Regions from separate parts of the Sporosarcina sp. USHLN248 genome, predicted to be linked through region 2. Evidence: riboswitches for the same ligand, from Rfam matches in the RefSeq annotation. Region 2 holds a riboswitch; each other region holds the start of a gene.

Region 1 (10,218 bases), on a different contig from region 2:
TTCACCGAAGAAGAACACGTCCATTAAAGCTGTACCGACTGTGCCAATAGCGGCAAAAATAGCGTACACTGTGCCAGTCGGCAAATTTTCGCAAGCTTTCGCCAAGCAATGAAAATCGATGAAAATGAAAATTACAATCGGAATCCAATGCCACCACACACTTGCTACGTTAAACCCAAAAATCCATACTAATTCGAAAAAACTTGTTAAACCCACATAGATCCATGATTTATTCATAATAAAACTCCTAATTATGACTGAATGTCATTCATTTTAATGTGAAAAAACTTAACCAATTGATAAGGCATGTTTTAAAAACTCATATACCTCTGCCTTTTGAATTTTCGCCTCGTCTTCTTTATTCACATCATATAGATAAATTTGCTCTGCAGCCGATTCAATAAGTCCTATAATCAGCTTTGCAGTTCTGTCTGGCTGAATTGTCTGGCGAATCTTCCCTTCCATTTTCGCCTTTTTCAATCCTTCGCTAATCCAATTATAAAATGGCGCATAAACAGTTTCCCACTCCTTCAAATGTTCAGTAGAAGCAAGTCCCGAATAAATAAGCGCTTGGATTTCATGGTACTCCTCATTCACTTTGAAAATTGCATCGATCAGTTGCTTCATTTGCACAGAAATGTCTTGTTGCTCATCCACTTGATCTTTGACAATTTCCATTGTCTTTTCTACCATTACTTCCGCTATAGCCGGCATTAATGATAATTTTGAAGGGAAATACAAATAAAATGTACCTTGAGCAATTCCCGCTGCTTTTACAATATCGGAGATTTTTGTCTTCTCTATGCCAATTTGCCTGAAAACTTCTATAGCCGATAGGACAATCTTGCTTTTTTTATCCATTTAATGATCTCCCTTCACAATGAATGACTGTCATTCATATTAACATATGTGCAAAGCCATTGCAAAAAAAGTTTTCATTACCAGCAAGCTTATTACAATAGGAATGTAAACGCTTAAATAAACATAATTTTACGACTTGACTTACTATTCGCTATTGCAATTTCAGTAGAATGTGGTAATAATTTATAACTATATTCCAAAAATTCAAAAGGAGAGTGGATAATTTGAATAAAGGGTATCATTCATCGCTTGAAATGCATAGGCTTCACAAGGGAAAAATGGAAATCATTTCAACTGTCCCTTTGGAGAATAAAGTGGATTTAAGCTTCGCTTATTCTCCGGGTGTTGCTGAACCATGCATTGAAATCTCGAAAAATATGGAGAGTGTGTATGACTACACAATTAAAGGTAATTTAGTGGCTATTGTAACGGATGGCAGTGCCGTATTAGGCCTTGGCGATATTGGACCGGAAGCGGCTCTGCCGGTTATGGAAGGAAAAGCATTGTTGTTGAAAAAGTTTGCCGACGTAGATGCTTTTCCAATTTGCCTTTCTACACAAAACATCGACGAAATCGTGGACACAATCAAAAAAATAAGCCCTACATTTGGTGCCATTAATTTAGAGGATATATCAGCACCCCGATGCTTTGAAATAGAGGAGCGCTTACGGAAAGAATGTGCAATACCGGTATTCCACGATGATCAGCATGGCACAGCAATCGTCGTTGCTGCGGGGCTATTAAATGCTTTAAAAATCGTCAATAAATCGGTCAGCAATGTTAAAATCGTTGTCAATGGAGCTGGTGCAGCAGGAATTGCAATCGTAAAGCAACTTTTGAACCTCGGATGCAACCATGTTACAATTTGCGATTCTAAAGGAGTGATCTACAACAATCGTCCCTATGGAATGAATCACATAAAGACAGAAATTGCCCAAATGACAAACCCAACCGATCTAACCGGTACATTGGCAGATGCCCTTTCGGATGCAGATGTATTCATTGGTGTTTCCGTAGCGAATTTATTGACGAAAGAGCTGGTCCAAAGTATGGCAGAAAATCCGATTATATTCGGCTTGGCCAATCCGGTTCCAGAAATTATGCCGATTGTTGCCAAGGAATATGGTGCACGCATTATTGCAACCGGCAGGTCCGATTATCCGAACCAAGTGAATAATGTTTTGGCATTCCCTGGCATTTTTAGAGGGGCGCTTGATGTACGAGCAAAGGAAATAAATGAGCATATGAAAATGGCAGCGACTTTCGCTATCGCCTCTTTAGTAACGGATATGGAACTGAGCGAAGATACTATTATTCCCGACCCATTCGACGAACGAGTTGTCACAGAAGTGTCGAAGGCTGTAAGTAAAGCTGCAATTGAGTCAGGCGTCTCAATGCTTCCTGCGGTCCCTATCGGATAACGATCAATCATCTTTTTCATCGACGAATAAGCTTCCATCACCATATACTTCTGCATAGTAAACTTGATCGATTTGGCCGATGCCTTTCTTTTTCAACTGTTTCATGACCCATTCTTCCGTTAAATTAAGTTCCGTTAAATTTTTTTGAATCAATTTCCCATCGGAAATGATCTCAGTTGGAATATATTTCGGATCTTTTGCGGAAGCTTTCACATCTGTTTTAGTGGCCGCTTCCTGCCCCGCCTTTTTCAATACACTTAGTTTGCCGTTCGTTTCGAGAATCGCATAATTTACATCTGAGACAGAAAAAACGCTTTGTTCTCGAAGCATCATATTTAAATCATTCAAAGTCATTCTTACTTTTTTCATTTCCTGTTCATTCAGTCGACCTTCGTGAATGAGAATCGATGGTGTATCATCCAATAACACTCTCGCTTTTTTCGATTTGAGAGCAATATAATTCATGAGCAAAGTTAACAATGCCCACCAAATCATTGCAATTAAACCATTCATAAAAGGCGTTTCCGATTCCCCTGCAATATCCGCCGCAATTGAACCGATTGTAATTCCTGTAACGTAATGGAAAAATGTCAATTGTGATATTTGTTTTTTCCCCATCAATCTTGCCAATACTAAGAGCACAGCAAAAGCAATCGTTGCTCTAATGATCATTTCCCAAAAACTAAACTCGAAAAATTCATCCATATTCATGAATTGGACACCTCCACTTGAAAAGTAGTGTGTCACCAATATAGTTTATTATGCGAGAGAATCTTTCTCTTCGTAACGAGTATTTAATTTTTGATAAAAAAAGCCATCCAGCTTAGCGGATGGCTTGCAATGTTTAATTCCAATGATACGGTGTTTCTTGGTAAACATAATAATTTAGCCAATTAGAGAACAACAAATGCGTATGGGATCGCCAAGTATTCAATGGCTTTTGAGATGGATCATCATTTGGGAAGTAATTTTTCGGAACATTCACTTCAATACCTTTTTTAACATCGCGTTCATACTCTTCGGATAGCGTTGAAGCATCATATTCAAGATGTCCAGTAATCATAATTTGCTTACCGTCATTCGACAACACGATGAAAGCTCCGGCTTCTTCCGAGACAGATTGAAGATGAAGCCCCGGATTTTTTTCGATTTCTTCAATCGATACTGTCGTATACCTCGAATGTGGCGCTTCAAAAATATCGTTAAATCCTTGAGTCAACTTTACCGTTTGATCTGATAAAGTATGATGAAAAACCCCTGATAATTTTGCGGGCAATCTATGTTTTTGTATGCCGTAATGATGATACAATGCCGCTTGTGCTCCCCAACAAATATGGAGAGAGGATGTGACATTTGTTGTCGACCAATCCATAATGCGCTGGAGTTCATTCCAATAGGCGACTTCTTCAAAAGGCAAATGCTCAATTGGGGCACCCGTAACGATCAAGCCATCATATTTTCTATGTCGGACTTGGTCGAAAGTCGAGTAGAAAGCATCCAAATGGCTTTTGCTAACATTTTTTGATTCGTAGGTAGCTGTATTCAAAAACGATACATTCACTTGCAAAGGTGTATTTCCTAACAATCTCAAAAGTTGCAATTCCGTTTTTTCCTTTTCAGGCATCAAATTTAAAATTATGATATTCAAAGGACGTATATCTTGGCTTGTTGCTCTTTTTTCGTCCATAATGAATATTTTCTCTTCTTTCAACAATTCACGTGCTGGCAAATTATATGGAATGTTGATCGGCAATGTCTTTTCCCCCTTTTTCTAAAAAAGCTACAAAACCAAAATAAAACCCTCATTCCGTTAGATAGGAACGAGGGTTTCTGTCAGCTTCATCGTTCTTATCTTTCAAGAATTAGCTCGCATTGGCAAGCCGATCGTTCGGAAAACCGAACGTCTTGTTGGAGGTAGCACCTTCCTGCAATCGCAGAGGTTGCTGAAGCGTCATTGGGCCAAATCCCTCAGCTTCTCTTGATAAGAATTATTCAATTGAAGACCATTATACCATTTTTCATAACTTTGTATACATCTATTTTCCGGCAGCGGCTATTGGCTGATTTTTGCTTTCGAAAAGCCTAATCCTAATATTTCAGATGCATTGAGGAAAATAACAAATGAAGACGGCTCTGCAGTTTGCAACAGTTTTTTCAAATAAACTGCCTCAGACTGTTCGACGACACATAAGATCATCGTTTTCTCATTGTCGGAATATCCCCCGGTCGATTTCACTTTTGTAAATCCACGATCGATTTCATTTTGTATGATGGACTTAATTTTCTTTTCATTTTCGGTAATGATCAAAACTAATTTTGTCGGTGATGTTTGTAGCTGTACGAAGTCGATTACTTTACTCGTCACATAGATTGACATTAATGCATATAAAGCTAATTCAAAATTAAAGACAAAAGCTGATGTGACAACAACGATCCCATCTACGATGAGCTGTGAGAAACCGCTTGAAATTCCGGTATATTTCTTCAGAATTTGAGCAATTAACGCCGTTCCCCCAGTTGACCCATTTCCCCGATAAACAATTCCGAGTCCGATACCGAGCAAAATACCGCCGTAAATAGAGCTTAGCAATGGATTGTCAATATTGACCGACAAATCTTTCGATAGCCAAATGACAAATGGAACAAAAAATGTACCGACAATTGTTTTGGCGCTAAATTCCTTTCCAACTAAAATCAAGCCTAAAACGATTAGCGGAATATTAATAAGCCATTGGACGTACGCAGGCTCATAACCGAATAATTCATATAGAATGGTGCTAATTCCTGAAACGCCTCCAGCAGCAATTTTCGATGGAAGCAAGAAAATGTTAAAAGCCAAGCCAACAAAAGCAGAACCGATAATAATTTGTATATAGTCAAATACAACGGATTTTTTATGAATGAATGACATCGTAATTTCTCCTTTCTTAGACTTACTTATTCTAACAGAAATTAGCCTTTTTATAACTATTTTCAAAAGCTCACCTACTAATCAAATACTTTCAATGAGTATGAAGTTTTAAAACCTTTATAAAAGGAATAGTATAAATAGGAAAAATAAATATATACTATTCTATATTTTGTATCTTTTATAAAACTTTAGTATACTTGATTACAAGAAAACCAAATGTGAGGGAGGATATTATGCGAAGTTTAGGGATTGTAAGGAAAATCGATCACTTAGGACGTATCGTTATTCCTAAAGAACTTAGAAATACGTTAAAGTTAGAGAAAGGTGCACCAATGGAAATATTCGTTGATGACGATATGATTGTGTTAAGAAAATATGTTGTAGATGAAGCTTGTATCGTCACTGGTGAAATTACTCCTGAAAACAAACGGCTTTCTAATGGCATGTATATCAGTCCTAAAGGTGCGGAAATCTTAAAAAAAGAAATCGCAGAAAAGAAAGAGCAATGGAAATGATCGAGGGGGAGCATTGATGGATATTTTCGCCCATCGGGGTGCTTCAGGCAATTTTCCCGAAAATACGATTGCCGCTTTTAAAGAAGCGGCGCGCCTTCCAGTGAGAGGTGTAGAATTCGATGTTCATATGACATTTGATGGACAACTTGTTGTCATCCATGATGAATCGATAGATCGAACATCGAATGGATCGGGGTTCATTAAAGATTTAACTTTATCCGAGCTAAAAGAATTTGACTTTGGCAGTTGGTTTTCCCCTGATTTCAGCGGTGAAAAAATCCCAACCCTTCCCGAAGTATTAGATGTATTTTCACGAACGGAACATTTGCTTAATATTGAGCTAAAATCGGATATTTTCCCTTATGATGGCATGGTAGAAAAAGTATTGGACATTATTCAAGAAAGGGGAATTGAATCGAGAGTGATTCTTTCTTCCTTCGATCATAGCGCAATCCAAACAGCTAAAAATTTAATGCCACAAATCGAAACGGGAGCACTTGTTATGGAAGTGTTAGTGAATCCACTTTCCTATTTACAACAAATACCGGCAGATGCTTTTCATCTTCTCTTTCCGACTGCACTTCGACCATCTATGCAAGAAATAATCAAACAGCAAGTGCCTATTCGGGCTTTTACAGTGAATGATCCAGAACATGCCGCTCTATTAAAAGAAGCAAAAGTGCAAGCGATTTTTACCGATTTCCCGGAGGAAATGGTTTCATTTTTTCCATAAAAAAAGATATCGATCCACAATAGACTGGATCGATATCTTTTTAATTATGCTGAGCAACTGTCAATAAACGATTCAATTTCCTCTTTCGTTTTACGATCCTTGCTTACAAATCTTCCTGCCTCTTCCCCATTATGGAAAGCGATAAAGCTTGGAATTCCGAAAATGTCCATCTCCTGACAAATTTCAATAAATTCATCTCGATCGACATAAATAAATTCATATTCCGGATAATCCGCTTCGATTTGAGGTAGAATCGGTTCGATGACACGGCAATCTGGACACCAATCCGCCGAAAACATAAAAATAGTTCTTTCCTCATTTTTCAATTGCTCAAATTGCTCTTTCGATTGCAACTTCTCCATTCCTATCAGCTCCTTCTTTCTTTACCTAAGTTCATTCTATCTCTTTCTCCCTGAAGGTACAATTCATGAAATTTGCAAAACGGGGAAACATAGTGAATGAAAAAGGAGGGTTTCTCTTGAGCCGCCATTGTATATACATCTCTATTATCATTATGTTTGTATTATTTTTTATGCCTTCTGTCTCCTCTTCGCAAGAATTGACTCAAGAGGAAATTTACGACCAACGCATGGCGCTTTATTTTCAATTCGCTGATGAAATAGTGCCATGGTATCATTTAGCTGCCATTGACCAATACGAACGGAATATCCAGCAAGTACGGAACGATCTTCCGAAGAAAGATGGATTAATTGCCATCCTATTTTCAGATGAATATTGGAGAGGAGCATTGAACCCTCATCTCAAGGATACCGACCCTGACTCCATTGCATTTTTCGGAGGACATGGCGTAGATGGAAACGGAGATGGAGTCGCTGATTTCAATCAACCTGAAGATGTATTAATGACAATGGCTAATCATTTGCGCCAGTTCGGCCCATCAGAAAACGAATTCAAAGCTGCTTTATGGCAATATTACAAACGTGAAGATACAGTCAAACAAATTTACACAATCGCTCAGTTGTATGAGCATTTTGAAACAATCAACTTGGATGAACATACATTTCCAATAGCTAAAGGCCATCATTACACATACCGTGGAACATGGGGTTCAAGCCGCGGCTGGGGCGGCAGAAGAATTCACGAAGGTACAGATATTTTCGCCGGCTATGGCGTTCCCGTATTGTCCACTTCATACGGTGTCATTGAAATTATGGGCTGGAACGATTATGGCGGTTGGCGCATCGGTATCCGGGACAACCATAATACGTATCATTACTTTGCCCACTTGGCGTATTATGATAAAGGAATAAAAGAAGGCGATATCGTCGAACCAGGCACACTCATCGGCTTCGTCGGCAGTTCTGGCTACGGAAAAGAAGGCACATCTGGAAAATTCCCTCCACACCTCCATTACGGCATGTATAAATACAACGGGCGAATCGAATGGTCATTTGATCCTTACCCATCATTGCGTATATGGGAAAGAAATCGATAACAACATGTGGGGCAATAACTATAGAGCAGATGGAAACTTGAAGTTAGGACAGTAAATGCATAACTCGCACAGCTGTTCTATTACTGGCGCAGGCTACTCACTTACTGGCGTGACTGCTTGATTTACTGGTGCATTAGAGCCGTTTATTGACGTGTTTTACAGCATTACTGGCTTAGGTCGGTTGTTTACTGGCACGTACTGCATTCGAACAGCGCGGGACACTCACTTACTTTGCACGAGAACGGTTTATTAACGTAATGATAGTATAGACTTACAAGAACCTAAACAAAACAGGCTACCTTCATCATTGGTAGCCTGTTTCTATGTCAAATTTGTTATTCAATGTTTTATTCAAGAAAGTATAAACATCCGTCAGTTCTTCGATGATTTTAACGGTCGGTTTACCGAGCCCGTGGCCTGCATTTTTTTCGACGCGCAATAAAATTGGATTGTCACCAATGTGAGCTTCCTGCAATGTCGCAGCAAATTTTTTCGCATGCAATGGGACAACTCGATCATCTGTATCAGCAGTTGTAATAAGTGTTGGCGGATAGGCCGTTCCGTTTTTCACATTATGCAATGGAGAATATTTGTACATAAACTCAAAATGCTCCGGATTCTCTTCTGCATTGCCATAGTCCGTTACCCAATATCTCCCGACCGTGAATTTATGGTAGCGCAACATATCCGTAACCGGCACTTGACATACTGCGGCTCCATACAAGTCTGGACGCTGCGTCATGCATGCACCGACCAACAGTCCACCGTTGCTGCCTCCCATAATGGCAAGCTTCGCTGTTTTCGTATAGTTTTTCGCAATTAACCACTCAGCAGCTGCAATAAAATCATCGAATACATTTTGTTTGTTTTCCAATGTTCCAGCTTTATACCATTCTTCTCCAAACTCACCGCCGCCGCGTAAATTAGCAACCGCGTAAATGCCTCCCTGTTCAATCCATAATCGTTGTGCCGGTGAAAATGATGGAGTCAAACTCACATTAAAGCCTCCATAGCCATAAAGAAGCACCGGGTTTTCCCCGTTCAATTGCAGTCCTTTTCGGCATGTGAGGAACATCGGAATTTTTGTTCCGTCTTTCGATGGATAAAACACTTGAATTGTTTCATAATCAGTTGTATCGAACAACTCCACTTGCTCAAAGATTGTTTGCAAATTACTATTTTCAAAGGAATATTTTGCAATCGTAAGAGGGGTCAAATACGACGTATAGCCGATGTACATTACATCTTCCTCTTTTTTTCCTGTAACATTCGAAATCGATATAAAATCCGGTAATGGAACTTCGTTTAGAAGTTTTCCAGTTGTTGAAAATACTTTTAATTTATAATACGCATTGTGCAAATAACAGACGACAAATTGGTTGTTAATCATCTTCGCGAATGAAAGAACGTCTTCTTGCTCGCTAATTACATCTTTCCAATTTTCTTTTTCAGGATGATCCAAATGAACAGCAATGATCTTCTCTTTTGGTGCGTCATGATTCGTCACAAAATAGAAAGTCTTACCGTCATTTCCTATAAAACTATATTCCCCATCATCTTTTGCAAGCAAATGGATGAATTCGCCGCCTTCTATCAAATCTTTATAATAAATGCGGCTCTTATTTTCCGTCCCTTTCCACACTGTTAATAGTAAATATCGATAGTCATCCGAATAGGAAGGATTGAACGACAATTCCTTGTTTTTAGGGTCTTCGTATATTAATGAATCATCATCTTGTGAAGTACCGACTTTATGATAGTAGACTTTATTATAATTGCTTTCATCTCCTGCAGAAACAGTGCCCGGCTCGGGAAAACGGTTATAATAAAATCCGGTTCCTTCCTCATTCCATGCGATGCTGCTAAACTTGCACCAACGGAGAAGATCAGGTTCATCCACCATCGTCTCCAAATTTTTAACGCGTATTTCCTGCCAGTCGCTTCCGTTCAACGAAATTCCATACGCCAAACGCCTTCCGTCTTTTGTGAAGGAGAGATTTGTAATCGCAGCAGTTCCTTCTTCATTTATCGTATTTGGATCTAAGACCGTTTCTAAATCCTCTGATTCAAGATCCTTCGTCCGATAAAATACGGCTTGGTTTTGAAGGCCATCATTTTTATGAAAATAGTAGTATTCACCCTCTTTATGCGGCACTGAATACTTTGGATAATTCCAGAGGCTTGTTAGCTTCTCTTTTATTTGCTCCCTTTGTTCATATGACGATAAAAATTCTTTTGTAACAGCATTTTGCTCATCTACCCACTGCTTGACTTTCTCATCATTCGGATTTTCCAGCCATCGATATGGATCTGCTACTTCA
Region 2 (10,218 bases):
GAGCATAAAACGGAGCAGCACCGATTACGAGAGCAGGTAGAGCAGCTTCCGGCCCACGCATTGAACCGACGAGTAACGTAGTAAACGGGATCAGTAAAATTATGAGTATGATAAACGGAATTGAACGAAAAATATTAACAATGGCTCCCGTGAATATGTTGACAATCCGATTTTGCCAAAGTTGCCCTGGGCCCGATAAAAACAACAGAATGCCGAGTGCTAATCCGAAAATGAAAGTAAATAAAGTTGATACACCCGTCATATATAATGTTTCGACGGTCGCCTTCCACATTTTTTCCCAATCAATATTAACAAATAAAGATTCATTCATTGCCTATCACCTCTGTTTTTACACCTTGTTCATGAAGATAGGCAATTGCCTCATCCATTTCCGCTTTCTCCCCTACAAGCTGGAGCAATAGCGTTCCGTAAGCTCCGCCTTTCGTTTGCGAAATATTTCCTTGCACAATATTCACTTCAACATCGTATTTACGAATCAAGTTAGCCAACACTGGCTGTTCTGTTCGCTCTCCGATAAAGAATAGCTTGATGATTGTGCCTTCGGAATAGTCCTTTTTCAAATTGCCAAGTGCCTCATTTGTCCCAGCAGGCTCCGTCACTTGCGAAACAAATCGTTTCGTAACAGGCGCTTGCGGTGACTGGAAAACATCTAATACTTGTCCGATTTCTACTACTTTTCCTGCTTCCATTACAGCTACCCGATGACAAATTTTCCGAATTACGTGCATCTCGTGTGTAATGAGGACAATTGTCAATCCTAACCGTTCATTGATGCTCGTCAATAATTCTAAAATCGAATCCGTTGTTTCTGGATCGAGAGCTGACGTTGCTTCATCGCATAGAAGAACTTCAGGATCGTTCGCCAATGCGCGTGCAATTCCTACCCGTTGCTTTTGCCCGCCCGATAATTGTGATGGATACGCATTTTCCCTTCCGGCCAAGCCGACTAAATCGATTAGCTCGGAAACCTTTCTGTCACGCTCCGCCTTTTTCACACCTGCTATTTCCAGTGGAAAGGCGATGTTTTCCTTTACGGTTCTTGACCAGAGCAAGTTGAAATGCTGGAAGACCATACTAATTTTCTGACGGGCTTTACGCAGCTCTTGACCTTTCATTGCAGTAATTTCCCGCTTTCCAATCTTGATGCTCCCCGAAGTCGGCATATCAAGTCCATTCAACAAGCGGATCAATGTACTCTTTCCTGCTCCGCTATAGCCGATAATCCCGAAAATTTCACCTTCCGTTATCGTAAAGGACACGCCGTCCACAGCAGCTATGCCGTTTTCTTTGGAACCGAACCTTTTTTCCACTTTAGATAATTGAATCATTTTCCCACCTCATATTTCTGATCATCCGAACGTGCAAACGCCAGCACTTTCCTTCATTTATAATTAACATAAATGAAACCTTTTTATCTTATAAAGTAAAACTCCCATAAATGAGGTTTTTCTTCAAAAATAAAAAACCTTCCTGCAGACAAGCAGAAAGGTTCAATATGTTATAGTACTATAAACATTTGTCCAATCTCTCATCTTCCAAAGCAAAAGCTTTGCGTGACTTGGCACCATTTCACATTCATGACGGTTGCCGGGCTTCATAGGGCACTTCCCTCCACCTCTCTTTATAAGAGTGACGTATTGAATTGTTAAATACATTTATATCATAATTACAGTTTAGAAGTCAACTTAACTTTTCAAGAAGATACGGGATTGATTGAAATGCGTAGATTTTATGGGTGATTTTACCGTTCTTTTGGATTAGCAGGCAAGGGACGCTTTCTATTTGGTAATCGACCGCCAAATCTTGCACGTAATTCATGTCGGCTTTCCCAATCGGCAAATCAGGCTTCATGACAGAAATGACCTCCAACATTTTGGAAGCTACCGCACATGTGCCGCATAATGGCGTATATAAATAATAGACCGATAAAGGTTTTTCCTTACTGTTTTCCCATTGTTCTCTCGTCCAATTTTCGATTCCCAACTTAACCACCCTCAATATAAAAGAAATTCGGGATGCACTTTGAAATCTGCTCTTAACAAAATTTCTGCTATTTTGCGCAAAGGGGTTTTCTCCACCTGTCCATAAAGGCGCTCCGTATAGAGATGGATCGCTTCGGGATATTCTCGGATGAATAACTGTCTAAGCTTATCGCCGGAGTCATCTGCATCCATGAAAACATAGAGATCATATCCTTCAAATGGATATAAAAGCTCTTCCATGCGATACGAGCTGACCGTTCCATTCGTGCAAATGATGGCAACTTGCTCTGACAACACCTTCTGGATTCTCTTTTTGTCGGATAAACCTTCAACAATTAAGAGCTTTTCTGCCTTCATGACATGCTCCCTCCCGAAGAAAAACGAAAAGCCCCAGTTTTCACCGGCGCTTTCACGTATGATTATTCACCAACAGTCATTTTGTCATACTCTTCAGCAGACATTAGCGCATCCAATTCTGACTCATCTGTTGCTTCAACGACGATCATCCATGCACCTTCATATGGAGATTCATTAACCAATTCAGGGCTATCTTCCAACTCTTCGTTCACTTCAATGACTTTACCGCTAATTGGAGCATAAAGTTCAGAAACAGTTTTTACAGATTCAACACTGCCAAAAGGCTCATCCACTTTCACTTCATCACCGACTTGAGGTAGTTCAACGAAAACGATATCCCCCAATTCAGATTGAGCAAAATGTGTAATACCAATTCGATATTTACCGCTTTCATCTTTTACCCATTCGTGTTCTGCAGAAAAACGCAAATTTTTAGGTGTGCTCATCCCATAACCCCTCCATCACTCTACATTTATTGATTCTATTTAATTCTGACATAATTCCATCTTAAAGACAAGGGAGTTATTCACTTCCCCCATACTTCCTCGAACTGCTCTTCTTTAAAGCCTACCGTCACTTTTTCACCATCTGTAAGAAGCGGTCTTTTCAGTAGCATGCCGTCTGAAGAAAGCAGTTTTATCTTCTCTTCGTCCGTCATTGCAGGCAACTTGTCCTTCAAGTTCAGCTCACGGTATTTCATGCCGCTCACATTGAAAAATTTCTTGAGCTCCAAATTGGAGGCTTTTATGATTTTTTCAAGTTCAGCTGCTGTTGGCGGATTTTGTGTAATATCGATTTCCTTGAATTCGATGCCTTTGTCTTCAAGCCATTTTTTAGCTTTTCTGCACGTGCCGCATTTATTGTAGCCATAGTACGTCAATGCCATACTTCTCAACACCTCCATTTAGCCCCATTATAACAGAAAAGCCACCCAGGTATACAAGCATACCCGAGCGGCATATGTGGCAATTCAATTACGATGTTTTTACGTACAGTTCATGAGTAAGACCCATGCAATCAAAACTACATAACGAAATGGTAGACTTCAACAGCTCGATATTAAAGGATATATTTTTCCGCTTCAATCAATTTTGCAGCTGCTTCACGTTTCTTCGCAATGATATTGTAAGGATTCGAACGAGTTAGCTTGCGCAGTGCTGACAACATCATGCGCTGATTGTCTCCTTCCACTGAAGCAAGCAATGTTTCTTTTGCATCCTTTTCGATTGCTTCGAATGCTTCCTGACAGAAGATTTCAGTATATAAGATCTTTTGTTGTTCTTTATCAGCGCCATTTTTCGCCACTGCTTTTTCCGTACGCAATAGTGCAGATTCCATTGCGAAAATATTGTTCGCGATATCCGCGATATTCACAAGCACTTCTTGCTCTTGTTCAAGCTTCGTTCCGAAGCGTTGCGCAGCCATTCCAGCTGCCAACAAACCGATTTTCTTCGCGTTTTTCACTAACACTTTCTCTTGTGCCAAAGGCTCGTCGCCAATTTCTTCTGGCATCATCATAAGCAATTCTTCTTGCAAGCCTTGTGCTTTTTCAAGCAATGGCAGTTCGCCTTTCATCGCTTTTTTCAAGAATGTGCCAGGCACGATCAACCGGTTAATTTCATTTGTACCTTCAAAAATTCTATTTATGCGTGAATCGCGGTAAATACGCTCTACTTCATACTCTTGCATAAAGCCGTATCCGCCATGCAGTTGAACAGCCTCATCAACAATGTAGTCAAGCACTTCAGATCCAACAACTTTGTTAATGGAGCATTCGATTGCATACTCCGCAATCGAAGCTGCAACAGCTTTACCGTCTTTTTGCTCTTCAGGCGTCATTTGGCTATTGCGCTCTTCAAAATAACCGACTGTACGGTAAATTAAACTTTCAGTTGCGTACAATTTCGATGCCATTGTCGCAAGCTTTTCTTTCGTTAAATTAAATGAAGAAATTGGCGTTTTGAACTGCTGGCGCTGATTTGCATACGTGATCGCTAATTCAAGAGCACGTTTTGAGCCTCCGATTGTGCCTACGCCTAATTTATAGCGCCCGATATTAAGAATGTTAAACGCAATTACATGTCCTCGACCGATTTCTCCTAATAGGTTTTCAACAGGCACTTCGGCATCTTCAAGAATCAATGTACGTGTAGAAGAGGATTTAATACCCATTTTCTTCTCTTCCGCGCCGACAGATACGCCAGGGAAATCTTTTTCAACGATGAACGCAGAGAATTTATCGCCGTCAATTTTTGCGTAGACAACGAATACATCTGCAAAACCAGCGTTTGTAATCCACTGTTTTTCACCATTCAAAATGTAATGCGTTCCTGCCTCATTTAATTTTGCAGTCGTTTTCGCGCCTAAAGCATCCGATCCGGAACCTGGCTCAGTCAATGCGTAGGCAGAAATTTTTTCACCCGTTACGGAGTTTGGAAGGTACTTCTTCTTTTGCTCTTCATTTCCGAAAAGAACGATCGGCAATGTACCGATTCCAACGTGTGCACCATGCGTAATGGAAAACCCGCCAGCTACTGACATCTTCTCTGCGATTAGTGCAGATGAAATTTTGTCAAGGCCCAAGCCATCGTATTCTTCAGGAACATCCGCGCCAAGCAGACCTAATTCTCCTGCAGTTTTCAATAGTCTTACAGAGTGTTCAAATTCATGGTTTTCCAAGTTTTCAATAACGGGAGCAACTTCATTTTTTACATAGTCCTCTGTCGTTTTTGCAATCATTTTATGCTCATCTGTAAAATCCTCTGGCGTAAAGACACGTTCAGGTTCAATGTCTTCAATTAAAAATGCTCCACCACGAATTAAGTCAGTCGTTTTTGTTTCAGCCATTTGAAATTCCTCCTTAATATTTTATGAGAGGCAGCCACTTACACTTATTTAATTTAGCGTACATAAATGTAATGACTGGCACCCAAGATCGTTGATTATTGTTCAAGTAAATGCGTTTTGCAGGAATGGTTTTAGATAAAGATGTGCTGCTCTTGTATTTATGTGCACTCTACACATTGCTTTTGTTCGATGTGACAGGCAGGGCTTTTATGTGCTCCTAACGCTGCGCTTTTACTCGCAAAGCCCGTTCTGCGTGACGGGCTTCGCTTTTGTTTCCATCCAGACTCCGGGCGGCAACCCCTCGGTCACTTCAGGATTGGATTTAGGGCAAAGAGCGCCCTAAGTCCAATCCTTCCAGTGCCTGTCGGGGTTGAGCAGCCGCCCTACGCTTTAGTCACATCCAGACTCCGGACGGCAGCTCCTCGGGTCGTTTCAGATAGGAAGCTAAGGCAAAAAGCGCCTTAGTTTCCTATCTTCCGACATACAGGACGTATTAGTGCCGACGTTGCCGCAGGACGCGGCGCTCTTAGTCGGCCAACGCCTGTCGGAGCTAAACGCCCCTCTCCGCTTTTGTTATCATCCAGACTCCGAGGGGCAGCTCCTCGGGTCGTTTCAGATAGGAAGCTAAGGCAAAAAGCGCCTTAGTTTCCTATCTTCCGACATACAGGACGTATTAGTGCCGACTTTGCCGCAGGACGCGGCGCTCTTAGTCGGCCAACGCCTGTCGGAGCTAAACGCCCCTCTCCGCTTTTGTTATCATCCAGACTCCGGCGACCAGCTCCTCGGGTCACTTCAGAAAAGAGTCTAAGGCAAAAAGCGCCTTAGGCTCTTTTCTTCCAGTGCCTGTCGGAGCTAACCGGTCGCCTCCGCTTTTGTTATACCATTTCAAATACTCCGGCTGCTCCCATTCCGCCACCGATGCACATTGTGACGACGCCGAATTGTTTGCCTTGGCGTTTTAGTTCGTTCATTAATTTCAATGTCAGGACAGATCCGGTTGCGCCTAGTGGGTGGCCAAGGGCGATTGCGCCGCCGTTGACGTTTACTTTATCCATATCCAAGCCTAAATGGCGGACGACTTGCAATGATTGGGAAGCGAATGCTTCGTTCAATTCCCAAAGGTCAATATCGTCAATGGAAAGCCCCGCTAATTTAAGTGCTTTCGGAACTGCTTCAATCGGTCCGATTCCCATTACTTCAGGGGGCACTCCGCCTACCGCAAAGGAACGGAATTTGGCGATTGGCTTCAAGCCTTTTCCTTCAGCCACTTCGCGATCCATTACTAGCACGGATGCTGCACCGTCTGAAGTTTGCGAAGCGTTCCCTGCTGTAACAGAGCCTTTTACTGAAAATGCTGGACGCAGCTTCGCCAACACTTCCATTGTTGTTCCGTGACGGACACCTTCATCCATTTCGAACATAAAAGTCTTTTCTTGATATTTGCCGCTGTCGTCGACGAATCGCTTAACAACTTCAACCGGCACGATTTCATCTTTAAATTTCCCCTCTGCAATCGCTGCCGCCGCTCGTTCATGCGATCTTACAGCAAATGCGTCTTGGTCTTCACGGCTCACGTCATACTTCATCGCAACTTGTTCAGCAGTATGCCCCATGCCCATATAATATTGTGGTGCTGTTTCCGCCAATTTGAAGTTTGGACGGATCGTATTGCCCATCATCGGCACCATGCTCATCGATTCAACGCCGCCAGCGATAATCGCTTCAGAATGACCTAACATAATGCGTTCTGCTGCATAGGCAATCGATTGCAATCCAGATGAACAGAAACGGTTCACTGTAATTGCAGGCGTCGTATCTGGCAATCCTGCCAAAGCGCCGATATTGCGTGCAATATTCATCCCTTGCTCAGCTTCAGGCATTGCACAGCCCATAATTAAATCATCTATCGGTCCATCATAACCATTTGCCCTCTTTAAAGTTTCCTTGATAACCAAGGCTCCCATATCATCGGGACGGACAGTCGCAAGTGAACCTCTGCCCGCTTTTCCGACCGGCGTTCTTGCACCGGCTACAATTACTGCTTCACGCATTCGACTTCCTCCTTTTTACTTTGACGCTAATCAGTTGCGCAACGGTTTCCCTTTGAGCAACATATGCTGCATGCGCTGTTGTGATTTCGGTTCAGCTACGAGGCTCAAGAACGCTTCACGCTCAAGGTCCAACATGTATTGCTCATCGACTAAAGTTCCATATGGCACTTTGCCACCAGATAATACATACGCTAATTTCTTCGCGATTTTCAAATCATGGTCGCTAATGTAACCAGACAAGTACATGCCTTCAGCACCTAAGAGCATCGTTGCATAGCCGGAATCTCCAGTCACCGGAATCTTCTCTTTCTTCGGAGGTGTATATCCACCTTCATACAATGCCAATGCCGCCTGTTTCGCATCATAAATTAAGTGATCCGGATTTACGCTAATGCCATCTGCAAAATCAAGGAAGTTGTTTTCACGCGCTTCTTCAGCAGATGTCGATACTTTTGCCATTGCAATTGTTTCAAATACTTTGTTCGCGACGTATTGATAGTCTACTTGAACACCGTTCGGTAACCCTTTCAAATGCTTTGAATAGAGGTTGACGTTTCCACCGCCGCCAGGGATTAGGCCAACTCCTGCTTCAACAAGACCTATATATGTTTCCATGGATGCTTGGATATGCGCTGCTGGCAAGCAAACTTCCGCTCCACCGCCCAACGCCATTTGGAATGGTGCAGCAACGACCGGTTTACGGCTATACTTGATTTTCATCATAGCGTTTTGGAATGAGCGGACGATGAAATCAAGCTCGAAAATATTATCGTCTTGGGCCTCCATTAAAATCATGCCAAGGTTTGCCCCTACGCAGAAGTTCTTGCCTTGGTTACCAATGACAAGACCTTTGTAATTTTTCTCAACTTCGTCAATTGCAAAGTTGATCATTTGAATGACATCAGGACCAATCGCATTTGACTGTGAATGGAATTCCAACAATGCGATGCCATCTCCAAGATCGATCAAACTTGCACCCGAATTCTTTTTAATGACGCCATGTTTCTTTTTGTAGCGCTTCAAATCAATCGCTTTTTCGTTCACTGGTACTGGTCGATACCCTTCCCCATCGTAGTAGAGAAGATCCCCATCTTCCTCTCTATAAAACGATTCGATGCCCTTTGATAGCATCGTTTCTACGAATGCAGGAATTTGTGAGCCTTCCTCTTTCATCTTCTCGACGGATTTCGCAACGCCAATCGCATCCCAAATTTCGAATGGACCTTGCTGCCAGCCAAAGCCCCATTTCATCGCATTGTCAATCGCAACGATGTCATCGGCAATTTCACCAGTCAATTGGGCAGAATAGCGTAATGTCGGCGAAAGAACATTCCATAATATTTCGCCTGTACGGTCGTTCGCGTATACGAGCGATTTCACTTTGTTTGCAAGCCCTTTTTGTTGCTTCGCCATTTCAATTGAAGGCGTTTTCAATTTCTTCGTCGGTACGTATTCAAACGTCTCAAGATCCAATTCAAGAATTTCTCTATCTTTCTTTAAATAGAAACCTTGTTTTGTTTTTGCACCTAACCAGCCATTGTCAATCATTTTCTTCATGAAAGGCGGCAATTCAAATACTTTCTGCTCTTCGCCCTCTGTTTTATCAAAAGCATTTTTCGCGACATGCATGAATGTATCCAGACCGACGACATCTAATGTTCGGAATGTTGCAGATTTCGGGCGGCCAATCAATGTACCTGTAACCGAATCGACTTCTCCGATTGAATAGCCTCGCTTCTCCATTTCTCGCAACGTAATAAGCAAGCCGTACGTTCCGATCCGGTTCGCAATAAAGTTCGGAGTGTCTTTCGCAATGACAACGCCTTTTCCTAATTTGTCCTCTCCAAACTGCAACATGAAATCAAGCACTGCCGGATCTGTTTTCTTGTTTGGAATGACTTCCAATAATTTCAGGTAGCGTGGCGGATTGAAGAAATGCGTGCCAAGGAAATGCTTTTGGAAGTCTTCCGATCGCCCTTCCGCCATCGCCTCAATGCTAATCCCAGATGTATTCGATGTAACAATCGTTTGCGGACTTCTTACCGCATCTATTTTTTCGTACAGCCCTTTTTTCACATCTAAGTTTTCAACCACTACTTCGATGATCCAATCAACGTCTTTCAATCTATCTACATCATCCTCTAAGTTGCCAATTTCAATGAGTGATAGATTTTTCTTCGTCGCCAAAGGTGCAGGTTTTTGTTTCAATAATTTTTCCAGTGCAGTAGCAGCGAACTTATTGCGGATTTTCGTATCCTCTAACGTTAGTCCTTTCGCTTCTTCCTCTTCTGTCAATTTGTTCGGAACAATATCCAGCAACAATACCGGAATACCGATATTCGCCAAATGAGCCGCGATCCCTGAGCCCATGACACCAGAGCCGATTACTGCTGCTTTTTTAATTTGATATGTCACGTTAGCGAGCCTCCCTTTCTTCTTTTGAATGAATGCTCATTCATTTCATAAGTAAAAAAAATAGAAACGCAATCTATAGTCATAGTTTAGACCATTTATCCCCTTTTCGCAATATTTAATTCTATATTTATTCGAAAAATTATTGTTATCAGCCTTTTGTCGATATCGTGGGCATTTCATTTCCTCGTACGATGAAAAGATTGTAAACTGAACAGTGAAGGAGATGATATAGGATGAAATCAATTACTACTGCAGAGCAATTCAATGAAATTATTAACAAAGACGACAAAGCACTCATTAAGTTCCAAGCCGGCTGGTGTCCTGATTGCAAACGGATGGACATGTTCATTGATCCTATCGTCGAAAAATATAATACGTTCACATGGTACGACGTTGATCGCGACGTGTTGCCTGAAATCGCTGAAAAATATGAAGTGATGGGTATTCCAAGCTTGCTTGTTTTCCAAAACGGGGAAAAGAAAGCTCATTTGCATAGCGCAAATGCAAAAACGCCAGATCAAGTAGAAGATTTTCTTGAAGAAGTG
Region 3 (10,218 bases), on a different contig from region 2:
GTATTCGGAGCCCTTGCGCTTCAGAAATCATATTTCCCCATGTTGGTGTTGGCTGAGGGATGCCCATGCCGATGAAACTTAAGCCCGATTCAACGATAATCATCGTTGCCATCATTAACGTAGCGTTGACAATAATCGGTCCTATCGCGTTTGGCAGGAAATGACGCAAAATGATTCTGAAGTCACTCGCACCGATTGCTCTGGCACCTAAGACGAATTCTTGCTCTTTCAGTGAAAGGAAAGTGCCGCGAATGATTCGGGTCAAGCTCGGCCAGCTGACAATCGCTATGATGACAACGAACAAGCCAATCGTAACCTTTTTCATGATCGCAATAATTGTCAAGGCCAAAACGAGGAACGGCAATGCTAAGACAAGATCACTTAACCGCATTATGATGCTGTCGATCTTGCCGCCATAATAGCCACTGATCACGCCTAAAATTAGACCGATGAGTAGAGTGGATAACATCGTGCTAAAACCGATAACGAGTGAAATTCTGCCGCCGTACAGCAGACGAGCAAAATTATCTCTCCCAGAGCTGTCTGTACCTAAAATATGTTCGCTATTTGGACTTTGTTCGACTTTCATCAAATTATGCTCCAACGGATCGTGGTCGGTCAGCAACGGCGCAAAAATAGCAGCACAAATCATAATCGTCAAAACTACCATACCTGCAATTGCAAGTTTATTTTTCAAAAATCGCTGAAGAGATAATTGAAAGGGGCTTCTATGTTTGCGTACCATTTGTGTTGTGCTTTCTTGAGGTTGCAACTCATCTTCATTAATTGAATGCATATCAAATCACCGCCCTAATCATAACGAATCCTCGGATCAACAATGCTGTAAAAGATATCGGCTAATAAATTCCCCACTAAGACAGCTACCCCTAATAGAAGAACGATTGCCATAACGACAGGATAGTCACGGTTCACGACTGATCCAATGAATAAAGTGCCAATGCCGGGGAAATTGAAAACTTGCTCCGTAATTACTGCTCCGCCAAGCAACGGCCCTAATTCCATCCCTAATAAAGTAATGATTGGAATTAACGCATTGCGCAAAGTATGCTTATATAGTACATTGCGATCTGACATCCCTTTTGCTTTTGCCGTCCGAATATAATCGCTCCCCAATACATCCATCACTTCTGAGCGCATATAACGCATATACCCAGCTGTACTTGCAAGACCTAATGTCAGCCCGGGCAATATCATATGATGAAGCCGATCTTTAATTTCTGCAATGCCGGTTAATTTATTATTAGAAATTGTACCTTGAGCAGGAAACCAACCTAATTTAATGGCGAATAAATAGATAACAACTAAACCGAAAAAGAAATTAGGAACAGCGAGCCCGAAAAATCCAAATGTTGTTGTTCCATAATCCATTAAAGAATAAGGATGCCTTGCAGAATAGATCCCGATCGGTATTGCAACGATCAATGTAATGCCGAGAGCAAAGATTCCTAAATAGACAGTGTTCATAAAACGTTCTTTAATAAGGCTTTCTACTGATCTTCCTTTGTACGTAATCGATTCTCCGAAATTGCCGCGAATGACTTTTTTTGCCCAATTTATGTATTGGACAGGGATTGGTTTGTCCAAACCTAATTCAGCCCGCTGTTTCTCGTAAACTTCCATGCCGACATCAGGATCAAGAATCTTGCCTGAAAATGGATCGCCTGGAGCAGCTTTTGCGAGGCCGAAGACGATAATCGATAGCGCGAACAGCATCGGGATAAATAAGAGAATTCTTCTAATGATAAATTGAACCATCCATCTTCCTCCCTTAAAGGGGGAGAGTATGCATTTGCATACTCTCGCGTATCCTCCCTCAATTATTCTGCGTCTTCAACCCACCACTCATGGGAATCCTGATACATCGTGTGTGGAAGAATTTTAATGCCTTGAATGCGGTCATTGTATGCCCATAGGCTGTTTTGTGCATATAGAAGCAATGCAGGCAAGTCTTCAGAGAAGAGTTTCTGCCACTCAGCATAAACTTCCTCACGATATTTTTGATCAAATGCTTCTGGCGCTTTTACCGCTTTTTGAAGCAGTTCTTCCGACTTTGGATTGTTCCATCGAGAGAAGTTGTAACCCGCTCTTGTTGCCCATAATCCGGATGGGTCTGGATCTGTACTGCTCAGATTCCAGCCGATCAAATATAGATCCCAATCTGTATTGTCATCTGTTAGTTCAGGAACGTAAACAGACATTTCAGATGGCTGGCGCAAGTTCACTTTAATGCCGACCTTTTCTAAATCGGCTTGGATGATCGGAGCTGAGCGCTCGCGCAATTCATTTCCAAGAGGGTAATCCATGTTCAAGACCCACTCGTTGCCATCTGGATCTTCTCGGAAACCGTCTCCATTCACGTCAACATAACCCGCTTCATCTAACATCGCTTCAGCTTTTGCTGGATCATAATCATATTTTGTAACTGCATTTTCATCGTATGCCCACATTTGTTGGGCAATCGGCGAGTTAATCGGTTGCCCTCTGCCGTGCAATAATCCTTCGCCATGCCCTTCACCGACTAACCCGACACGGTTGACAGCGTAAGCGATCGCTTGACGCACTTTCGGATCAGACAGTTTTTTGTTCGGAACCCAGTTATCAGGTGTCAACGCGCCTGATTCAACGTCTGCTGTTGTTCGATGGTTATGTTTAAAGCCTAAAAGTTGATAGCCGAAATCAGCTTGCTCTACAATGACAACATTGCCAAAGTCATTGACGATATCATAATCTGCAGGTGCAATGCCGCCAGGACTTGCCACAAAATCAATTTCTCCTTTTTCAAGTAACCCGATCATGACCGATTGTGCAACGACTTTCCAAACGATTTCATCTAATAGCGGTGCACCTTTCCAATAATCGTCATTGCGGGATAAAACATATTGCTCACGTTCGATCATATCCGTAAATTTGAATGGCCCTGTACCGATTAATTTATTTGGCTGCAATGATTCAGGAGCTTCCGGAATGTCTTTTACCGGAATATCTTTAAAAATATGCTCCGGGATGATCGGGAAGCTTGCATAATAAAGAGGAGAGACGTTCGGCTCTGCAAACTTAAACGTTACTTTATAGTCTCCGTCTGCGACAACACCAACAAATTCATCTGTTTCGCCTGATTGATATTCGTCGTAGCCTAATAACGGCTGCACATAGTTTGCTCTTACACCGCCAGCAGACTCATAATCCGGATCAGACATCGCTTTGTACGTATAGACGACATCATCAGCTGTAAATTCCTCGCCGTCATGCCATTTAACTCCTTCTTGCAAGAAAAATGTGATCTCTGTCTGATCATCATTTGTCTCCCACTTTTCAGCTAAGCTTGGTATGAATTCCAATGATTCGTTTTGACTTACCAATCCTTCAAATACAAAATCGATAATGTTTGCTTCATAGGAATCTTCATAGAAAATCGGGTTGAACATACCAGCCGGCGCAGAGTACATCGCACCGACAATTGTACCTCCCTTTTTCGGACCTTCTTCTGCAGCTTTTTCGTCTTCTTCTGTTTCTGCCACTTCTGACGGTTTTTCCGTTTCGGTAGCAGTATCACCCGTTGCATCATCCTTAGAATTACATGCAGCCAACACCATGCCAAACATCAACAATAGAACGATAAGAGTAAATCTGTGCATATATAGCTTTGTCAACATCATGTCCCCCTTTACTTTTTTTCGACACATCAATGAAGAGTGGATATGGATCGATGCATCACCTCCTAAATTCGCAGTAATGACTGTGACACCGGAGTAAAACAACTATGCATTTGATAGATTATATCGTTCCTTCGCTATATAAATGACAAGCGACAAAATGATCTGTTTGAATCTCTTGCAACTCTGGACGGTCAATGGCACATCTATCAAAAGCTTTCGGACAACGCGTTCTAAACGCACAGCCTGAAGGTGGATTAGCAGGGCTTGGCAAGTCGCCCGGCAGTTTAATTTTCTCCTTTTTGGTTTGTGGGGTTTCATTTAGATCAATCATTGGAATTGCAGAGAGTAATGCCTTTGTATATGGATGCATTGGGTTTTCATACAACTCTTTTTTCGGGGCAATTTCTGCAATCCTCCCTAAATACATAACTGCCACACGATCACTAATATGTTTGACGACGCTTAAGTCGTGGGCGATGAATAAATACGTTAAACCCAATTCATCCTGCAAGTCTTTCATTAAATTCAAAACTTGCGCTTGAATGGAAACGTCCAATGCAGACACTGGCTCATCGCAAATGACAAATTTCGGTTCCAATATGAGTGCCCGTGCGATGCTAATTCGCTGCCTTTGTCCTCCAGAAAATTCATGAGGGTATTTTTGCAAATCATCGACACGTAAACCGACTTTCTCAATCATCGCTTTTACACGTTCTTTTCTTTCTTTTTTAGAAATCGATCCTTGAACAATTAAAGGTTCCTCCACTAATTGTTCCACGCTCATTTTTGCATTCAATGATGCAAAAGGGTCTTGGAAGACGATTTGCATGTTTTGGCGGATTGGCCGTATTTGACGCTGACGTAATTTCGTAATGTCTTCGTTATTAAAAAGGATTTGCCCTTCTGTCGGGTCTAATAATCGTATGAGGACGCGTCCCAATGTCGATTTCCCGGAACCCGATTCACCGACGATCCCTAATGTTTCCCCTTTGCGTATGCTAAAGGAAACGCCGTCAACTGCTTTAAGTTGTCCAATCGTACGCCGCAAAACGCCGCCTTTTATTGGAAAATATTTTTTTACATCCCGAATGACGACGAGTTCATCGCCGGTTTTTTTCTCAATCGCTGTTGTTTGGACCATCGTCATTTCGCTTCACCTCCAACGTCGTATAGGAAGCAGCGTACGTAGTGATCTATGTCGTATTGAAACAGTTCGGGGTTGGACTGACTGCATTTTTCCATCGCATACGGGCAACGGGTAGAGAATCGGCAGCCGACAGGGAAATTGTAGGCGGGCGGAACGGTTCCTTTAATCGTTCCTAAACGATCTACATCTTCCTCCAAATTTGGCAAACTGCTCAACAAACCTTGTGTATAAGGATGCTTTGTCAATTTTAACAGTTGCTTCGTCGGGGCTTGTTCAACGATTTGTCCACCGTACATGACGATGACCCGATCAGTATATTCATAAACAACACCTAAGTCGTGTGTAATGAGAAGAAGTGCCATATTGTAGCGCTTTTGCATTTCGATTAATAAGTCTAAGATTTGAGCTTGGATCGTTACGTCTAATGCTGTGGTAGGTTCGTCTGCGATGATGAGTTGAGGTTCACATGAGATTGCCATGGCGATCATAACACGTTGTCGCATTCCCCCGGAAAGTTGGTGGGGGTATTCCTTGATGATTTCAGCGGGGCGGGGAATGCCAACAATCTTTAACAATTCAATCGCCTTTTGCTTGGCGATATTTTTGGATACTTTCTTATGCTTACGGATCATTTCAATTAGTTGATTACCAATGGTGAAGACAGGATTTAAGGCTGTCATCGGTTCTTGAAAAATCATGCCAATTTGGTTGCCGCGGACCGAAGTCATTTGTTTAGCCTTTAATTCAAGCAAGTTGCGGTCATTCATTTGAATAGTTCCTTCTACGATGCGTCCGGGTTTATTAATAAGCTGCATAATTGAAAGGGCGGTAATGCTTTTTCCACTGCCTGATTCTCCAACGATTGCAACAGTTTCTCCCGGATAAACTGAAAAAGAGACGCCGTCAACCGCTTTTGCGATCAAATCTTGTTCCAAGTAAAAATACGTTTTTAACGCTTGGACATTCAAGACGGGTTGATTCATAGAGACCCTCCATTCGTGTTAGTAGCAAAAAAAGAAGAGCGGTAATCAATTATTCTATGATTAGTCTGATAATTATATACAATCCTAATCATAACACTCAAAGTTGTCAATCACTTTTTTGTAATATATCGGAAAAGATGGTTCGAACTTATTCTACAGGAATCAACAGGAATTTATTTCGATTTTATGAAGTTTCGATTTATGAAATAACTGTATAATAGCAATGGAAGTATTGAAGTTATGTGGCTTTAGCAGGATTATGCGTTGTTGGAGAGCTTTATCTATGCATAGAGTGAGTTAATGGTTTTTAAAGAGGTTTATGTGTTTTTCTGTCGATTGATATGGAAAAAGCCCAGAGGCACCGGGCTCAGCTTGTTGACAAACGTTCGCATACTAAGTTGAGGCCAGTAGGACGCTGGTCATGCAACCGTTGCTGCAGGAGCAACGAGCTTAGGTTGCCTCCTTTGTTCCTTCCCTCATGAACATTACGTTCTATTCGGGTCATCGCTCGGCCTCGTGTGAGCCTGCACGAGGCGAGTCATGCAGTCAATCGAGCGGCGAAGGGTTCGATTTGTTGTATTTACGCGCATTTTGCGGAAATTAAGGCACTACGGACGTCGCGCACCTATATTGTCTTCCACGTGGCAAGCGTTCTCAAGCCAAGCTGGGCAAATTCCTCTCACATGACTACGAACCTTAAAAAGACTGTAGCCAAAGTGAAAAAACACTTTGGCTACAGTCTGGGCACCGGGCTTTTTTATGGAAGGATAGCAAACGATCTAACCGGGAAGCCCGATGCTTTTTCTGGCTTCGGAACAATATTAAAGATGATTGCTCCTTTAGCTGGCAATAGATGTAAATTCGTCATTAGTTCAATTTGGTATGTGTCTTGCTCCAATACATAATATTCACCGATCAGTTTACCGTTTTTGCGGAAATCAATTGCAGAGTCGGTATCGAACGTTTCGTGTCCGATAGCTTTGATTTTCCTATGTTCGAATAGTAATTTGAGTGCTTCTGGACCCCATCCGGGAATGTGATTGTTTCCATCGGCATCTTTGTTATTAAATGCTTCGTGGTCGGGCCATCTTTTGCTCCAATCCGTGCGAAGGGCAACAAAGGTGCCTTCTTCTATTTCTCCGTGCACAGCTTCGAAATCCAAAATATCTTGAACAGATAATGTGAAATCATTGTTTGCTGCTGCTTCTGCGGATTTGTCTATAACGACTAAAGGCAATACTAATTCTTTCAGCTGTAGCTCTTCCAAATAGCGTGTGTCGCGCACAAAATGGATTGGCGCATCAATATGTGTTCCGTATTGTCCAGAAAACGAAAAGTTTTGTGCGAAAAAGCCATCGTCATGTGTGAACAGCGTTTTAAATTCTGCGTCATCGAACATGAAAAAATGCGGTGAATTCGGACCGAAAGTATGCGTCAAATCAACCCATTTTTTACTTTTCAATAAACGAAGTGCTTCTTGAATTTCTGATTCCGCTTTTACTGTCATTGCAATCACTCTCTTTCATAATTAAATGAACCCTTAGCGGGGAACTGCCGTTTCCGTTGCTTGATAAGCTGCGTCGATCGCTTGGTGCAAATCTTCGATCAGATCTTCCGCTTCTTCAAGCCCTACAGAGAAGCGTAGAAGACGGTCATCAACACCGCGTTTCACGCGTTCTTCTACGGGGATATCCGCGTGTGTTTGCGTTGTCGGATAGGTGATAAAGCTTTCCACGCCTCCTAAACTTTCTGCAAACGTAATTAAGTTCAAGTTTTTCAAGAAAGGGTCGACATAGCTGCTTTCTTTTAGCCGGAATGACAGCATGCCTCCGACACCTGCATATAGCACATCCGTAACAAGCGGATGAGTTTCCAAATAGGCAGCAATTTCCTTTGCGTTCGCATCATGCTGTCTCATTCGCACATGTAATGTTTTTAATCCGCGAATGACTAAAAATGCATCGAACGGAGAGAGGGTTGCACCGATGGCGTTATGTTGTTCAAATAATTGCGCGCATAATGCTTCTCCTTTCGCAACGACTAATCCTGCCAACACATCATTATGGCCCCCGATATATTTAGTGGCGCTATGGATGACGATGTCTGCTCCCAATTCAATAGGACGCTGATAATAGGGTGTTAAAAATGTATTGTCGACAATGAGGTAAAGTCCGTGTTTTTTCGCAAGTTCAGCATATGATGCAATGTTTATTTTTATCATTAAAGGGTTCGTTGGCGTCTCAATGAAAAGTGCTTTTGTCTGTTCCGTAATTTGTTGTTCAACTTCTTCTACGGTTTTGAAAGAAGCATAGGAGGTACGGATATTATAATTTGTGGCATATTGTTCGAAAAGCCGATATGTGCCGCCGTAAATATCATCGGGGGCAATCAGCTCGTCGCCTGATGCAAATAGGGAAAGCACTAATTGGATGGCAGCCATTCCTGAGCTGCACGCATAGCCTTGATCACCAGATTCCAATTGGGCGATGCCATCCTCTAAAATGGTCCGTGTTGGATTTTTTGTCCGAGTATAGTCATAGCCGGTGGAAAGTCCTAAACCATCATGTTTGTATGCGGTAGATAAATAGATTGGCGGATTGACCGCACCTGTTTTTTTGTCGCTTCGATTGCCCAATTGCACTAAGTTCGTATGTATACTTCTTTTCGTCAATGAAACCCATCCTTTCGCTGCATATAAAAAGCCCCCTTCCAAGATAGAAGAGGGCCTCAACACGCGTGATCGTCGTTGAATTCAATCTTCTTATCTTCAAGACAGAATCTGCCTTTTGGAATTAGCACCATACCAATACGGGCTGGTTGCTGAGACTTCTACGGGCCAATCCCTCCGTCTCTCTTGATAAGAATGAAGCTATGCATTTTTGATTTATCCAAAGTTATCATATATTCGAAAATTTAGCAAGCCTTCTTTCAGAAATCTCTTTATAGGTTTCTGCTATACTGTAGGTATGCAATTTTGATACGATTTGGAGGTCATGGAATGGCTTGGCTTTATGTTTTATTGGCAGCGGTCGTTGAAGTGTTCTGGGTGATCGGTCTGCGTTATTCGGAGACACCGTTAGAATGGGCAGGAACAATCATTGCAATCATTATTAGTTTTTATTCGATTATTAAAGCATGTGAAAAATTGCCTTCTGGAACGGTATATGCTGTTTTTACTGGATCTGGCGCCGCTGCAATTGTACTGATAGACTTTTTATTTTTCGGAGCGGAGTTTTCTTTTATTAAAATATTATTTATCGGTATCATTATAATCGGTGTAATTGGTATTAAAATGACGACAGTCGATCCTGTAGATGAAGGGGGCGATTGAAGTGGCATGGGTATATTTAGTTTTGGCCAGTTTTGGAGAAATATTTGGCGTGATGAGCATTAATCTTTATTTGCAGAAAAAGAACTATGTTTGGCTTCTTTCAATCATCTGCACGTTTTCCGCCGGTTTCTTCTTTTTGTCTTTGGCGATGCGCGAAATTCCGATGGGAACAGCATACGCGATTTGGACTGGATTAGGAGCTGCAGGCGCAGTGCTTATGGGCATTTTGTTTTTTAAGGAATCTGCCGGATGGAAAAGGATTGTATTTTTGCTGCTTATTATCGGAGGAGCGGTAGGACTAAAAGTATTTGGATAAAAACGATGGGATGTCTGTTGCGGCATTCCATCGTTTTTTATTTTTCTATAGTACGCAATAATTGCATGCGGTCATTGAAGAGCGTCCCACTGATTCTGAGTAGTTTGTACTACTAATTTTAGTATGTTTATCCTAACAATTATTCTCTTACATGGATTAGATTTAAAGGTATGCCTTTATTGGAACTTTTATCTGTTTTAAATTTGGCGTCTTTTCTTTTAATCTGAAAGGAATCATATAATTTTTCATCTTCACTTGATGAAAAACTGCCAACCCAATAAACATAGTTTTGAATGCTTTCTCCTTTACAAAATAGAATAAGCACACGATCTTCTCGATATGCTACTGAAAAGTCGTTGATTCGATTTACATCAATTCCATATTCCTTCTTTATTTTAGCTTTTTCCGTATACGGGAAAACTAAGATTATATTATCCCAATCGCCATTCACTGCTTTACCAAAATCAACATATTCATTCTGTTGAACTTCTTGTTTAATCTTTGAGCGAATCGCATCATTTTCATCTATTTTATATATATTGTACGCTACGACTGCTATTGTTATTGTCAAAGAGAAAAAAAACACGTACTTTAAAAGTTTTTGGGAATTTAAACTCATTTTTTAGCCCCTGTACTATTTGTTTTTACTAAAGAAGTTTTCACACCAATATCAGTTCCACGGAATCTTTTCATTTCACCATTTTTTACAGCTTCATTTATCATCTGAAGTGCCATTCTATCGAACAAATCAGCATTACCTGCGA

The links. A riboswitch is a leader RNA that binds a small molecule or an ion and turns the genes downstream of it on or off. The one in region 2 is predicted to bind S-adenosylmethionine.
Region 1: it holds a riboswitch for S-adenosylmethionine, as region 2 does, so the genes downstream of both, metA (homoserine O-acetyltransferase MetA) here and WFH04_RS08950 (methionine ABC transporter ATP-binding protein) in region 2, are expected to answer to the same signal.
Region 3: it holds a riboswitch for S-adenosylmethionine, as region 2 does, so the genes downstream of both, WFH04_RS13490 (methionine biosynthesis PLP-dependent protein) here and WFH04_RS08950 (methionine ABC transporter ATP-binding protein) in region 2, are expected to answer to the same signal.

The regions. Positions count from the first base shown of each region.
Region 1 covers NZ_JBBCZC010000001.1:171,314-181,531, reverse strand. The annotation lists gene WFH04_RS00820 (DMT family transporter) at 1-237, opposite strand, end outside; gene WFH04_RS00815 (TetR/AcrR family transcriptional regulator) at 289-861, opposite strand; gene WFH04_RS00810 (NAD(P)-dependent malic enzyme) at 1,116-2,282, shown strand; gene WFH04_RS00805 (YetF domain-containing protein) at 2,286-2,987, opposite strand; gene metA (homoserine O-acetyltransferase MetA) at 3,127-4,035, opposite strand; SAM riboswitch class I at 4,128-4,270, opposite strand; gene WFH04_RS00795 (YitT family protein) at 4,336-5,193, opposite strand; gene WFH04_RS00790 (AbrB/MazE/SpoVT family DNA-binding domain-containing protein) at 5,427-5,708, shown strand; gene WFH04_RS00785 (glycerophosphodiester phosphodiesterase) at 5,725-6,441, shown strand; gene WFH04_RS00780 (thioredoxin family protein) at 6,486-6,803, opposite strand; gene WFH04_RS00775 (M23 family metallopeptidase) at 6,920-7,897, shown strand; gene WFH04_RS00770 (prolyl oligopeptidase family serine peptidase) at 8,202-10,218, opposite strand, start outside.
Region 2 covers NZ_JBBCZC010000017.1:61,501-71,718, reverse strand. The annotation lists gene WFH04_RS08955 (methionine ABC transporter permease) at 1-331, opposite strand, end outside; gene WFH04_RS08950 (methionine ABC transporter ATP-binding protein) at 324-1,349, opposite strand; SAM riboswitch class I at 1,547-1,651, opposite strand; gene WFH04_RS08945 (thioredoxin family protein) at 1,702-1,998, opposite strand; gene WFH04_RS08940 (toprim domain-containing protein) at 2,016-2,360, opposite strand; gene gcvH (glycine cleavage system protein GcvH) at 2,423-2,806, opposite strand; gene WFH04_RS08930 (arsenate reductase family protein) at 2,887-3,246, opposite strand; gene WFH04_RS08925 (acyl-CoA dehydrogenase family protein) at 3,420-5,207, opposite strand; gene WFH04_RS08920 (acetyl-CoA C-acetyltransferase) at 6,083-7,258, opposite strand; gene WFH04_RS08915 (3-hydroxyacyl-CoA dehydrogenase/enoyl-CoA hydratase family protein) at 7,289-9,673, opposite strand; gene WFH04_RS08910 (thioredoxin family protein) at 9,907-10,218, shown strand, end outside.
Region 3 covers NZ_JBBCZC010000034.1:13,540-23,757, reverse strand. The annotation lists gene opp4C (oligopeptide ABC transporter permease) at 1-796, opposite strand, end outside; gene WFH04_RS13515 (ABC transporter permease) at 811-1,776, opposite strand; gene WFH04_RS13510 (peptide-binding protein) at 1,839-3,671, opposite strand; gene WFH04_RS13505 (ABC transporter ATP-binding protein) at 3,796-4,818, opposite strand; gene WFH04_RS13500 (ABC transporter ATP-binding protein) at 4,821-5,807, opposite strand; gene WFH04_RS13495 (cyclase family protein) at 6,565-7,314, opposite strand; gene WFH04_RS13490 (methionine biosynthesis PLP-dependent protein) at 7,348-8,478, opposite strand; SAM riboswitch class I at 8,566-8,671, opposite strand; gene WFH04_RS13485 (DMT family transporter) at 8,806-9,138, shown strand; gene WFH04_RS13480 (DMT family transporter) at 9,140-9,454, shown strand; gene WFH04_RS13475 (hypothetical protein) at 9,594-10,073, opposite strand; gene WFH04_RS13470 (DUF6973 domain-containing protein) at 10,070-10,218, opposite strand, start outside.